DNA from 3 places in the Actinopolymorpha sp. B17G11 genome. Region 1 is predicted to be linked to each of the others. Evidence: predicted binding sites of a transcription regulator. Region 1 holds the regulator's gene; each other region holds the start of a gene.

Region 1 (4,383 bases):
CCAGCAGGAACCCGGGCCCGTACGGATAGCTTCGCCGGGCACCGAACCGGTCCTCCAGCACCACGAGTGTGCGTTCGATGTCGACGACGGCGCCGCAGAAGCCGGTCGTCGCGTCCTCGACCACCATGTCGGGCTCGACGGCGACGTCGACCGAGCGTCCGCGCTTCGGCGCCCGCCAGTCGCTCTCGAGAACGTCAGGTCCGTAACGGTCAGCGGGAGGTGAGGATCCGGCCATGGAGAGCGAGGGTAGCCGCCTCACACGAGCGGCAGTGTCCGCCGTCCGCGAGTGTCGCGCAGTTGTGCGTACCCCCGCCGGATCGCCTCGGCCAAAGCCTCCCGCGACCATGGCCACTCGGCTGCCTCCCATGCCCGCTCGATCGGCACCCGTTCCTCGACCAGGCGGCGGATCGTCCCGGCGACGCCCACGAGGTCGCCGCGCTGCTCCCCGACGTACGCATGGTCCACGACCGTGCCATGCCCGGGCACGACCGCTGTCCGCGTCGTCAACAGTCCCGCCACCACGTCGAGCGTCGCACCCCACTCGAGCGGGTACGAGTCGTCGCCGTACGACGGCGGGCCGGACTCCTCGACGAGATCTCCCACGTAGACCACGTCGGCGTCGGGAACCCGGACCACGACGTCGCCGTCGGTGTGGCCGCGTCCCGGATGCACGAGCTCCACCACCCGGTCGCCGAGATCGGCCATCGCGACCGACGCGAAGGTCCGTCCCGGCGGCACCACCTCCAGTGCGGCCATCTCCGTGGCCCATTCGGCGGACCGCGCCGAGAGCTCCGCACGCACGCCGTCGGCCCGCGCCTCGAGCATCGCGGGCACGGACTCGTGGCCGTAGATCACCGCGTCGGCGAACCGGGCGTTGCCGAAGCAGTGATCGAAGTGCCAGTGGGTGTCGACCACCCAGCGCACCGGCGCGCGGGAGAGGCGACGCAGGTCAGCGCGCAACTCGTCGGCTTCGCCCAGGCTTGCCCGGGTGTCGACCAGCAGGATGCCGTCGGCACCCACGACCGCCCCGATCGTGAGGTCGTACGACGGGTAGCGGCGGGCGAAGCAGCCCGGCCCGACCTCGGTCCATCCGTGCGTGTTCGTGTCCACGATCCACAGCCTCGCATCCGCTCAGGACGCACATTCGGGGCCTCTCCCCGTAGACTGGCACTCGGGTTCGGGGAGTGCCAGGCACATGCCGCTGCCCCGCCCTCAGGTCAACCGTGACGCGAGGAGGTGCGGGCTCCATGCTCGACGAACGCAAGCTGGCCGTCCTCCGCGCCATCGTCGAGGACTACGTGCACACCGAGGAGCCGGTCGGTTCCAAGGCGCTTGTCGACCGGCACCACCTGGGCGTTTCCTCCGCGACGGTCCGCAACGACATGGCCGCGCTGGAGGACGAGGGCTACATCGCCCAGCCGCACACGAGCGCTGGCCGGATCCCGACGGACAAGGGCTACCGGCTGTTCGTCGACCGGCTGAGCACGATCAAGCCGATGTCTGGCGCGGAGCGCAGGGCGATCTCGACGTTCCTCGAGGGCGCGGTCGATCTGGACGATGTCGTCAACCGGACCGTACGCCTGCTCTCCCAGCTCACCCGCCAGGTCGCGGTCGTGCAGTACCCCACCTTGTCCCGGTCGACCGTCCGCCATGTCGAGTTGGTGCTGCTGTCCACCACCCGGCTGCTGATCGTCCTCATCACCAGCACGGGCCGGGTCGAGCAGCGTGTCGTCGACGTCGGCAAGGCCCCTGAAGACGCGCTGCTGGGCGATGTCCGGGCCCGCCTCAACGCTGCGGTCATGGGGGCGCGGCTCGCCGAGGTGCAGTCGCTCGTGGTCGACCTGCCTGAGGCGTTCGCGCCCGACGACCAGCCGATCGTCGCCAGCATCGTGTCGGCGTTCCTCGAGACCCTCGTCGAACGCCCGGAGGAACGCATCGCGGTCAGTGGCACCGCCAACCTGATCCCGCTCGGGCACGAGTTCCACTCCTCGATCCGGCCGGTACTCGAGGCGCTGGAGGAGCACGTCGTGCTGTTGCGGCTCCTCGGCGAGTCGACCGCTCCCGCCCGCCTCACGGTCCGGATCGGGCACGAGAACCCCTACGCTGAGCTGGCCGCCGCCTCCGTTGTCGCGACCGGCTATGGTCCTGGGGACGAGACACTCGCCCACCTGGGTGTCGTCGGACCCACCCGGATGGACTATCCGGGCACGATGGGTGCGGTCCGGGCGGTCGCCAGATATGTCAGTCAGATCCTCGCTGAGGAATAGCTTCTCAAAGAGGCAGCGGGGTCTTAAGGAAGATGAGTCCCAAGGGAATGAGTCAGTGCAAGAGGCCACCCACAGCATGAGCCAGGACTATTACGAACTCCTCGGAGTCGGGCGCGACGCGTCCGCGGAGGAGATCAAGAAGGCCTACCGCCGGCTGGCGCGCACCCTGCACCCTGACGTCAACCCGGATCCGGAGACCCACGAGCGTTTCAAGGAGGTCACCCGCGCCTACGAGGTCCTGTCGGACCCGAAGAAGCGTGAGGTCTACGACCTGGGGGGCGATCCGCTCGGTGCGGCTGGACAAGGTGCGGGATTCGGGCAGGGTTTCTCGTTCACCGACATCATGGACGCGTTCTTCGGCGGCACGACCGCCCGCGGGCCGCGACCCCGGACCCGCCGTGGCCAGGACGCGCTCCTGCGCCTCTCGGTCGATCTGGCCGAGGCGGTGTACGGCGCCGTCAAGGAGGTCCAGGTCGACACGGCCGTCGTCTGCGGGAGCTGTTCGGGCAGGGGCGCTGCCCCAGGCACGACACCCACCAGCTGCTCGGTCTGCGAGGGTCGCGGTGAGATCAGCTCCGTCCAACGGTCCTTCCTCGGCCAGGTCATGACGAGCCGGCCGTGCCCCCGCTGCCAGGGGTTCGGCACGATCATCCCCACCCCGTGCCCTGAGTGCGCGGGGGAGGGCCGGGTGCTGTCCCGGCGTACCCTCGCCGTCCGGATCCCCGCCGGCGTCGACGACGGCACCCGGATCCAGCTGGCCGGCCAGGGTGAGGTGGGCCCCGGCGGCGGTCCCGCCGGCGACCTGTATGTCGAGATCCAGGTCGCCCCGCACGAGGTGTGGACCCGGCGCGCCGCCGACCTGCACTGCTCGGTGACGCTGCCCATGACGGCCGCGGCGCTCGGCACGACGATCTCGCTGGAGACGCTCGACAACGACACCGTCGAGGTCGACGTCAAGCCTGGCACGCAGTCCGGGCAGCGCCTGGTCGTCACCGGTCGAGGCGTACCTCATCTGTCCGGTTCGCATCGCGGTGACCTGGTCGTCCACGTCGTCGTGGAGACGCCGACGAAGCTCGACGCGGCACAGCGAGACCTGCTCACCGAGCTCGCCAGGCTACGGGACGAGGAGAAGGCGACCGGCCAGTTCTCGTCCGAACGTCGAGGCGTCTTCTCGCGGATCCGGGACGCCTTCAACGACAGGGGTGTCTGAACCGCCGTGGCACAACGATCAGCCGACTGTGTGTTCTGCGGCATCGTCGCCGGCACGATCCCGTCGGCACAGGTCCGTGAGACCGACCGGACCCTCGCCTTCCGCGACGTGAGCCCCCAGGCACCCGTCCACGTACTGGTCGTTCCCAAGGACCACTACGCCGACGTGGCCGAAGTCGTGGCCGCCGCTCCCCACCTGCTCCGGCTGCTGCTCGAGGAGTGTGTGGCGGTCGCCAGGGACGAGGGGATCGCCGACGACGGCTACCGGATCGCCCTCAACACCGGCGAGCAGGGTGGTCAGGGGGTCGCGCACTGCCACGCCCACGTTCTCGGGGGACGGCAGATGGCTGGTCAGCTGGGCTAGAAGAGCGCCCGTCGGCGGCGGGGGCCCGGGCCGTTGGCGGCGGAAGATCGCGTCGGATCGCCCCGGATCGGGAAAGTACGGAAGAAATACCCGTCCGCATCCGGTCCCGCGCGGGCTACCATGACTGTCGATTCACCGGCCAGGAGCCGGGTGTCAGCACGTTGGGACTACGGAGGAGAGGGCCGACCAAGGCCGCCCATGGGCAAGATCACCCCGTCACAGACCAAGATCGTCGTACCGTCGAGCATCTCCATGGTGAGCCTGCTCGGGCCGCGTGATGAGTTCCTCCGGGTCGCTGAGAAGGAGTTCGACGCCGAGATCCACGTCCGCGGCAACGAGATCACCGTGGTCGCGGAGCCTGACGAGCGGATCCTCGTCGAGCAGCTGTTCGACGAGCTGGTGGCCGTCGTCCGCTCCGGCCACGGCCTCACCTCCGACGCGGTCGAACGCAGCATCGCGATGCTCCGGGCCCGCGAGTCCGAACGTCCGGCCGACGTCCTGACGCTCAACATTCTGTCCAACCGCGGCAAGACGATCCGGCCG
Region 2 (4,383 bases), on a different contig from region 1:
GGTCGGTGACCAGGGCGATGGCGGTGTAGCAGAGGCCGAGCTCGCGCGCCAGAACAGCTTCGGGGTGCCCGGTCATGTTGACGAGCGACCAGCCCGCCGCGGCGTACGACCTGGACTCGGCGCGGGTCGAGAACCGCGGCCCTTCGATCACCACCATCGTCCCGCCACCGGTGGCTCGCCAGCCCGTTCGGTCGAGGGCGTCGAGGACGACCCGGCGACCGTCGGGACAGTACGGATCGGCGAAGCTCACATGGACCGCGCCCGTGTCGTAGTAGGTCTGGATCCGGCCCGACGTCCTATCGACCAACTGGTCGGGGACCACGACGCTGCCCGGGCCGAGGTCGGCCCGCAGGGAGCCGACCGCGCACGGACCGAGGACCTGTCGTACGCCGACCGACCGCAGTGCCCAGAGGTTGGCGCGGTAGTTGATCCGATGGGGTGGGTGCCGATGATCGCGCCCGTGCCGCGGCAGGAACGCGACAGCGCGGCCGCCGACGGTGCCGACGACCAGTGGATCGGACGGCTCACCGTAAGGCGTCGTGACGGCGACCTCGGTGGTGTCGTCGAGAAAGGCGTAGAAACCGGAGCCGCCGATGACGCCGATCTGCGCCCGCGGGGGCGGCGAGGAAGGGGGAGATGCGGTCATGCGGAGAGGCTAGGGAAATTCGGTGGACCCCGAGCGAGTTGTCCACATTCGCAGCCGATCGGGCACCTGTGGACAAAATCTGGCAGTACGCAGCGTCCAGCGCTCGTTGATCGCGGCGGTGTGGAGGGTGGCTCCGTCGCAGGCGGCTAGCTTGTCAACGTGGTCGCCATCGCTCGCGGCTAGGCCGTGTCTCCTAAACCCTGGCGGTAGTTGAGGATGGCGGCAGCGAGGGTGAGTCCGCCGAGGTAGGTGATGGCGTACTTGTCGTAGCGGGTGGCGATGCCGCGCCATTGCTTGAGTCGGTTGAAGCCTCGTTCGGCGGTGTTGCGCCACTTGTAGATCAGGTGGTCGAAGCTGGCGGGTCTGCCGCCTGCTGACCCCTTGGCCTTGCGGCGGCCGAGTTGGTCGATCCGTTCGGGGATGGTGTGCGGGATCTTCAACGCCCGCAGGTGTGACCGTGTGGACGGATGGGAGTACGCCTTGTCGGCCAGCAGCCGGAACGGTCGGCGGTCATAGAGCCGGTGCCGGGTCAGCAGCGGCGCCAGCATCGGGTTGTCGCCGGCCTGCCCGGGACTGAGCAGCAGCGTGATCGGTCGGCAGTCGGCGTCGACCAGCGCGTGGACCTTGGTGGTGAACCCGCCCCGAGACCGCCCCAAGCCATGATCATCAGGCTCGGCCGGCAGATTCTTGTAACTCGACTCAGCCCCTTTTTAGGCCGGGGGCGCCGGCGGCGTGCTGATGGGCTCGCACGCTGGTCGAGTCCGCACTCAACAGCCGCCTCATGTCCTTCGCACCCGCCGCATCCGGGCACGCGAGGCGGACCGCGGCAAAGATCCGGTCGTAGGTTCCGTCGGCAGACCACCGTCGGTGCCGCTTCCACACCGATTGCCACGGCCCGAACTCCGCTGGCAGGTCACGCCACGGACAGCCGGTCCGGAACCGCCAGCAGATTCCCTCCAACATCAACCGGTGGTCATTCCATGGACGCCCCTGACGCCCATCCCCACAAGGAAGAACCGGCTCGATCACAGACCACAAACCATCGTCGATCACACCTGAACGGATCATGAAACCAATACTGGCCGACCACACGCCACATCTTTAGGAGACACGCCCTAGTCCTTCTAGGGCCTAGGCAGCCGAGCCCGACTTGCTCGGTGTCGCAGAGCTGGAGCTGGAGGCTCCCGACGAGGATGAACTGGTCGCCTTGTCACCGGACTTGCCGTCACTCGACTTGCTGCCACCGCTCGACGAGGCGTCCGACGATCCGCTGCTGGACGAGGAGTCGCTGGACTTCGACTCGCCGTTGGAGCTCGAGGACTCGGACGACTTCTTGCCACGGCCGTCGGACCGGCTGTCGTTGCGGTAGAAGCCCGACCCCTTGAAGACCACGCCCACGGCGCTGAAGACCTTGCGCAGCCGGCCGGCACAGGTGGGGCACTCGCGGAGCGGATCGTCGGTGAACTTCTGGACGACCTCGAGCTGCTCGTCGCAGTCGACACAGGCGTACTGATAGGTCGGCACTGCTCCTCCAGTCAACATCGCCGCCATGTCCGAGGGCGGCGGCCAACGCAGCAAAGATTAGCACTCCCGGCACCTGACTGCTAAGCGCCGGCAGCCCCTTCCGGACGCTCTCCCCGGCCCTCGCGGCCCGGCTCCGTCAGTCGAACGCGCGCAGGTCCCGGTCGGTCGCGAACCACAGCGCTTCCGGCAGGTCGAACGTCGCGAAGGCGTAGTTGCCCATCGGAAGCCAGTACGCGTACTCGTCGGGGGTGCAGCCCTGCCAGACCAGGACGATCCGCCAGGTATCGACGTACAACGTCCATACCCGGCGCTGCCGAACGGTCCCCTCGTCGTCGAACCGGTAGACGCGTTCGAGCTTCACGAGATTGCCGAGGACGTCGTCCTTCTCGGTCTCGATCTCACAGCCGGTGAGCTGCTCGAGGCCGGCGTCGATGCCCTCCCGCAGGGTCGGCAGGTCTTCGGCGACGACGCGTTCGTCGAGCTTGGTGATCCAGGCCGCGAAGTAGGTCTGCGGCGACTCCCCAACCTCGGGGGCGTACATCACGCCTTCACGGTCGTCGGCGAGCTCGAACTCGTTCCAGTCCGAGGGATACCGGAACGAGAACCGTCCGAGGGGGTCCTTGTAGGTGGTGACGCCGGTGAATCGGGGGCGTCCCGTGCGTACGGTTCCAGTCACGATGGTGTCCCTTGTGTTGCTTCCTGAGCAGCCGCCGCGGCGACGACTTCGGGCGCCTTGATCTCCGTCAGTCGGGTCGTGCCCTTGAGTGAGAGTTCGTCGGCGAAGTGGCAGGCCGCCAAGTGCGTTCCGCCAACGTCACGAAGCGGTGGCGCCTCGGTCTTGCAGATCTCCTGGGCGTACGGGCAACGCGGGTGGAAATAGCACCCACTGGGCGGATTGGCCGGGCTGGGAACCTCGCCGGCGAGCAGCGTCGGCCGGGTCCGCTTGCGTGGATCCGGTTGCGGCAGCGAGGACAGCAACGCCTCTGTGTAAGGCATCTTCGGGTTGTAGAAGAGGTCGTCGGTGGTGCCGACCTCGACCACCTTCCCGACGTACATCACCGCCACGCGGTCGGCGATGTGCTCGACCACGCTGAGATCGTGGGAAATGAAGAGGTACGTCAGGTTGAACTTGTCCTGCAGGTCCTCGAGCAGGTTGAGCACCTGCGCCTGGACCGAGACGTCCAGCGCCGACACCGGCTCGTCACACACGATCAGCTTCGGGTTGAGGGCAAGCGCGCGGGCAATGCCGATGCGCTGACGCTGGCCGCCGGAGAAGGCGTGCGGATACCTGCTCGCGTGTTCCGGACGAAGACCGACCACGGTGAGCAGTTCGGCGATCCGGTCGCGCAGCTCACGGCCACGCAACATGTTGTTGATCACCAGAGGTTCGGCGATGATCCGCCCGACCGTCATGCGGGAGTCGAGGGAGGAGAACGGATCCTGGAAGATGATCTGCATCTCCGGCCGGATCCGCTTGAGCAGCTTGGAATCGGCCTTCTCGACGTTGATCGCCCCGAGCTCGTCGTGGTGGTAGATGACCTCGCCCTCGGTGGGTTCCTCGAGGCGCAGGATCGTCCGCCCGGACGTGCTCTTGCCGCAGCCGCTCTCGCCCACCACCGCGAACGTCTCGCCGCGCGCGATGGAGAGGTCGAGACCGTCGACGGCCTTCACCTGGCCGATGGTGCGCTTGAAGAAGCCAGCCTTGATGGGGAAGTGCTTCTTGAGTCCCTTGACCTCGAGCAGCGTCTTCTGATTGTGCGGAGTCTCGCCCACGATTCCTCCTACTTGGCCGTCGTCGCGGACGCCACCTCGGCCGGTGTGCTGCCGGGGTAGAGATGGCACCGTACGCTGTGGTCGGTCTTGTCGGCGATCGCCGTCTCCTCGGGCAACACCGTGTCGCAGAGGCCCGGCATGGCACTGGGACACCGCGGGTGGAAGGGGCAGCCCGGCACCTTGGAGTACGGATCGGGAACGGATCCCTTGATCACCTCGAGCTGTGCTCCGCGGTTCACGCCGATCCGCGGGATCGAACGCAGCAAGGACACCGTGTAGGGATGCTTCGGGTCGTGGAACAGGTCGTCGACCGGTGCCCGCTCGACGACTCGACCCAGATACATCACCACGACCTCGTCGCAGAGCTGGGCCACCACGCCCATGCTGTGGGTGATGAACATGATCGACATTCCGAACGACTCCTGGAGCTCACGCATGAG
Region 3 (4,383 bases), on a different contig from region 1:
GAACAGTCGATCGAATGCCCGCCCTCCATGCCCATCAGCGAGGCGATCCGGCCCGACGCGAAGACCTTCGCCACCTCGTCGGCGGTGGTCGCGAGCCCGAACGTGTCGGCGTACCGGTGGATCATCGCGTACACCGCGTCGATCTGTTCGAGCGTCGCCGAGACCGCGCGGTCGCCCTGAAGCCGGCTCGGCACATAGACCGACCAGAACTGCGCCCCGACACGGCCCTCGCGCAGCCGTGGGATGTCGGTGTGCAACGCGGGAGCCAGTTGGCCGATGTCGAGCCGGTCGAAGTCGTACGCCGCATGCAGGCGCATCGCGATCGGAAGGTCGTTGTGCCCGTCCACGAGCGGATTCGCGGCCAGCAACGCCTTGGCCCGATCGAGGCTGGTGTCCATGCCGCCCATCATTCCGTACGGCACCGTCGCGAGCGCACACCGCGACGGCTGGACAGCCACGAAGGGGCGGTCCCGGATGGCTCCGGGACCGCCCCTTCTTGGTCGTGCGGTACGAAGGGTAGGCGTGGGACTCAGAAGTCCATGCCACCCATGCCACCAGACGGGTCGCCGCCCGCCGGTGCCTTCTCCTTCTCCGGCTTGTCCGCGATGACCGCTTCCGTGGTGAGGAAGAGGGCCGCGATGGACGAAGCGTTCTGCAGCGCGGAACGAACGACCTTGGCCGGGTCGGGGACGCCGGCCTTGAGCATGTCGACGTACTCACCGGTCGCGGCGTTCAGGCCGTGACCGGCAGGCAGGCCGCGCACCTTCTCCGCGACCACACCGCCTTCGAGGCCCGCGTTGATCGCGATCTGCTTGAGCGGAGCCTCCAGCGCCACCTTGACGATGTTGGCTCCGGTGAGCTCGTCACCCTCGAGGTCGAGCTTGTCGAACGCCTTGATTCCGGCCTGGACGAGCGCCACGCCGCCACCGGCGACGATGCCCTCCTCCACCGAGGCCTTCGCCGCGCGAACGGCGTCCTCGATCCGGTGCTTGCGCTCCTTCAGCTCCACCTCGGTGGCGGCGCCGACCTTGATCACCGCAACGCCGCCGGCGAGCTTCGCCAGCCGCTCCTGCAGCTTCTCGCGGTCGTAGTCGGAGTCACTGTTCTCGATCTCGGCACGGATCTGGTTGACCCGGCCGGCGATCTGGTCGGAGTCGCCTGCGCCCTCGACGATGGTCGTCTCGTCCTTGGTGACCGTGACCTTGCGGGCCCGGCCGAGCAGGTCGAGGCTGGCGTTCTCGAGCTTGAGACCGACCTCCTCGGAGATGACCTGGCCACCGGTGAGGATGGCGATGTCACCGAGCATGGCCTTGCGCCGGTCCCCGAAGCCGGGTGCCTTGACGGCAACCGACTTGAACGTGCCGCGCATCTTGTTGACGACGAGCGTGGCCAGGGCCTCGCCCTCGACGTCCTCGGCGATGATCAGCAGCGGCTTGCCCGACTGCATGACCTTCTCCAGGACCGGGAGCAGGTCCTTGACGGCGGAGATCTTGGAGTTGGCGATCAGGACGTACGGGTCGTCCAGCGTCGCCTCCATCCGCTCCATGTCGGTGGCGAAGTAGGCCGAGATGTAACCCTTGTCGAAGCGCATACCCTCGGTGAGCTCGAGCTCGAGGCCGAAGGTGTTGCTCTCCTCGACGGTGATGACGCCTTCCTTGCCGACCTTGTCCATCGCCTCGGCGATGATCTCGCCGACGCTGGTGTCGCCACCGGCGGAAACAGCCGCGACGGACGCGATCTGCTCCTTGGTCTCGACGTCCTTCGCGGCCTGCGCGAGCTGCTCGGTCACCCGCTCGACGGCTGCCTCGATACCACGCTTGAGGCCCATCGGGTTGGCACCGGCAGCGACGTTGCGCAGGCCCTCGCGGACCAGCGCCTGCGCCAGGACGGTCGCGGTGGTCGTGCCGTCGCCGGCCACGTCATCGGTCTTCTTGGCAACTTCCTTGACGAGCTCGGCCCCGATCTTCTCCCACGGGTCTTCGAGCTCGATCTCCTTGGCAATGGAGACGCCGTCGTTGGTGATCGTCGGCGCGCCCCACTTCTTCTCGAGGACGACGTTGCGACCCTTGGGACCAAGGGTCACCTTGACGGCATCGGCAAGCGAGTTCATTCCCCGCTCGAGACCGCGTCGCGCGTCCTCGTTGAACGCGATGATCTTGGGCATCTAGCTGGATCCTCCCCCAGTCGGGTGGATGTCGTGTGGCCGGCCCGACGCCCGCGACGGACGGCCCCTCACCATGCCAGGGGCCTCGCCGAACCGCCCTGCAGCGGATTGTCACTCGCGACCTTCGAGTGCTAAGCACGTGTTTAGCACTCGACCGGGGAGAGTGCAAGCGGCTGGCCTGCCGGTGGGGTCGAACACGGGAGCTAGCATCGGGTGCTCATGGCTTGCGGTGATCGGCTGGGGAGGGGTGGAACGTGGTGTCCGAGGCGGAGGAGGCTCAGGACAGCCCGGTGGACTGGGTAGCTCAGCACACCCGCCACTACCTCGACACTGGGCGTACTGGAGACCAGCTGGGCCTGCCGGCATTGCTGTTGACGACTCGCGGTCGCAGGTCGGGCAAGTGGCGGCGTACGGTCTTGTACTACGGCGAGGACAGCGATCGCTATCTCCTGGTGCCGTCGAACAGTGGGCTTCCTGAGTACCCCGCGTGGTATCTCAACCTGCTCGAGCATCCCGAGGTACGCATACAGATCGGCTTGGAACCAGTCTTTACCGCCTGCGCCCGCCTTGCGACGGCCGAGGAGCAACCGCCACTGTGGGCCACGATGGTGTCGATGCTCCCGGACTACGAGACGTATCGATCGATGAGCGGCCGTGACTTTCCGGTCGTGATCCTGCAGCGGACATGATCTTCAGCGATTGGAGTCGGGCTGGCTTGACACCGGCCTGATGCCGGTTCATTGCGGTCTTCGTCCGAGCATACGGGGCGATTTGGTGGGGCGAGACCCCGCCAGTCGGGATGCGGGATGTCGTGTGCCGACCCGGCACTGCCAGACAAAACCCTCATCTAGAGGTGGCCGCTGAACGGGTCGTCGGCGAGCGCCCGCAGGCCGGCGGCGATCTGCTGGGCCTGCTGGTCGTACGGCTGTGGCCGCGGACCAGTCGAGATCGCGGCCGCCACCAGGCGCAGCTGGTCGGGAGGAAGCAGCCTGCCACCTCTGCCGCGGAGCATCAGGCGTACGACCTTTCCGGTCGTGACCTCACGAAGGACGAGGAAGGGAATGCGGCGGCCGGTCCTGACCGTCGTGGACGACGTGCCGTGGGGGCCGTGGGTCGACACGGTCCTGGTCTCCGCCGCCGAGTCGACGCTCACCGCAGAGGTGGCCAGGTCACACCTGCTTGTGCCGAACGGCCCCCGGGCCACGAGCACCGTTCCCCGCAACCAGGTCCGGCAGCGCCGAATCCACTTCGCCAGCGCCACCGCCACGCCCACCGACATGCCCAGGAAGAACAGCCCTACGACGACCGCGACGATGTCCCTCTCCACCGCGGAGAACACCAGCACGAGGATGCTGATCAGTCCGATGAAGAACACGAGCATGAAGCCGAGGGCAAGAAGACATCCGAACCCGAGCTGCTGCCCGCCCACCACCGCCCGGGCGTCGAGCGGGATCTGCTCGGCGGGCAGGGACGTGGGCATCGCCGGATCGTTGGCGGCACCCTGCGCCATGGTGGCAGGCGGCTCCTTCGGGGCTTTCTCACCGCGCAGTTCGGCGAGCCGTTCCTCGGCTGAATCGGCCATTGTCAGGCCCTTCTCTTCAAGGCTCCGGAGCCTGCAAGGCCCAAAGTGGAGTCGACGTGACGCTCGCAAGAGTAGGGCGCGAAAGCGGCGTCCGGCTTTGGTTGTCCACAGCCCTGAAAACTTCCGGACAGCTCACCGGGCCGGACAGCTCACCGGGTAGCCGCCGAAAAGTTGCGGAATCCCGAAGAAGAGTTGAGGCCCGGACGGTTAGCCCGTCCGGACCCCAATCAGGTTATGCGACCGGGCCGCGAGGGCTCGGTTTCGAGCCGGTTTCAGAGGGGTCGAACTCCGTGCGCCTCGAGTCCTTTCGGACCCTCGACGGCTTCGAACTCGACCGACTGGCCATCAGCGAGTGACTTGTAACCGTCCATCTCGATCTTCGACCAGTGAACGAACACGTCATTCCCGCCGTCTACGGCGATGAAGCCATAGCCCTTCTCGGCGTTGAACCACTTCACGGTGCCCTGCGTCATGACCTTCTCCTCAAGGCCGTTCGGGTGCAGACCCGCCCGGCGCGGGCCTGGGTCGTCCATACCGCACCCGTCCCCATGAGGAGGCGTTGCGATCGATCCGCGCGTTTCCGTTTCCCACCGCTAATCGGTCGAGCGACTTACGCACGATCATGCCGACCACGCCC

Evidence for each region. Region 1 encodes HrcA, which represses chaperone genes, less so after heat shock. Its sites were predicted from a motif close to TTGGCACTCGNNNNNNNCGAGTGCCAA; they were not measured.
Region 2: the regulator HrcA is predicted to act here: its motif matches at 2,228-2,254, upstream of ABN028_RS29010 (FmdB family zinc ribbon protein).
Region 3: the regulator HrcA is predicted to act here: its motif matches at 2,308-2,334, upstream of groL (chaperonin GroEL).

Annotation. Positions count from the first base shown of each region.
Region 1 covers NZ_JBEFTW010000003.1:89,704-94,086, reverse strand. The annotation lists gene ABN028_RS04690 (DUF3097 domain-containing protein) at 1-235, opposite strand, end outside; gene ABN028_RS04685 (MBL fold metallo-hydrolase) at 256-1,110, opposite strand; gene hrcA (heat-inducible transcriptional repressor HrcA) at 1,248-2,267, shown strand; gene dnaJ (molecular chaperone DnaJ) at 2,344-3,477, shown strand; gene ABN028_RS04670 (HIT domain-containing protein) at 3,484-3,840, shown strand; gene ABN028_RS04665 (PhoH family protein) at 4,039-4,383, shown strand, end outside.
Region 2 covers NZ_JBEFTW010000038.1:24,825-29,207, reverse strand. The annotation lists gene ABN028_RS29020 (S-methyl-5'-thioadenosine phosphorylase) at 1-646, opposite strand, end outside; one part of gene ABN028_RS29015 (IS5 family transposase) at 826-1,354, opposite strand; one part of gene ABN028_RS29015 (IS5 family transposase) at 1,353-1,714, opposite strand; gene ABN028_RS29010 (FmdB family zinc ribbon protein) at 1,778-2,170, opposite strand; gene ABN028_RS29005 (PsbP-related protein) at 2,307-2,846, opposite strand; gene ABN028_RS29000 (ABC transporter ATP-binding protein) at 2,843-3,943, opposite strand; gene ABN028_RS28995 (ABC transporter ATP-binding protein) at 3,952-4,383, opposite strand, start outside.
Region 3 covers NZ_JBEFTW010000001.1:57,715-62,097, reverse strand. The annotation lists gene ABN028_RS00285 (dipeptidase) at 1-458, opposite strand, end outside; gene groL (chaperonin GroEL) at 530-2,164, opposite strand; gene ABN028_RS00275 (nitroreductase family deazaflavin-dependent oxidoreductase) at 2,419-2,853, shown strand; gene ABN028_RS00270 (hypothetical protein) at 3,012-3,746, opposite strand; gene ABN028_RS00265 (cold-shock protein) at 4,019-4,219, opposite strand.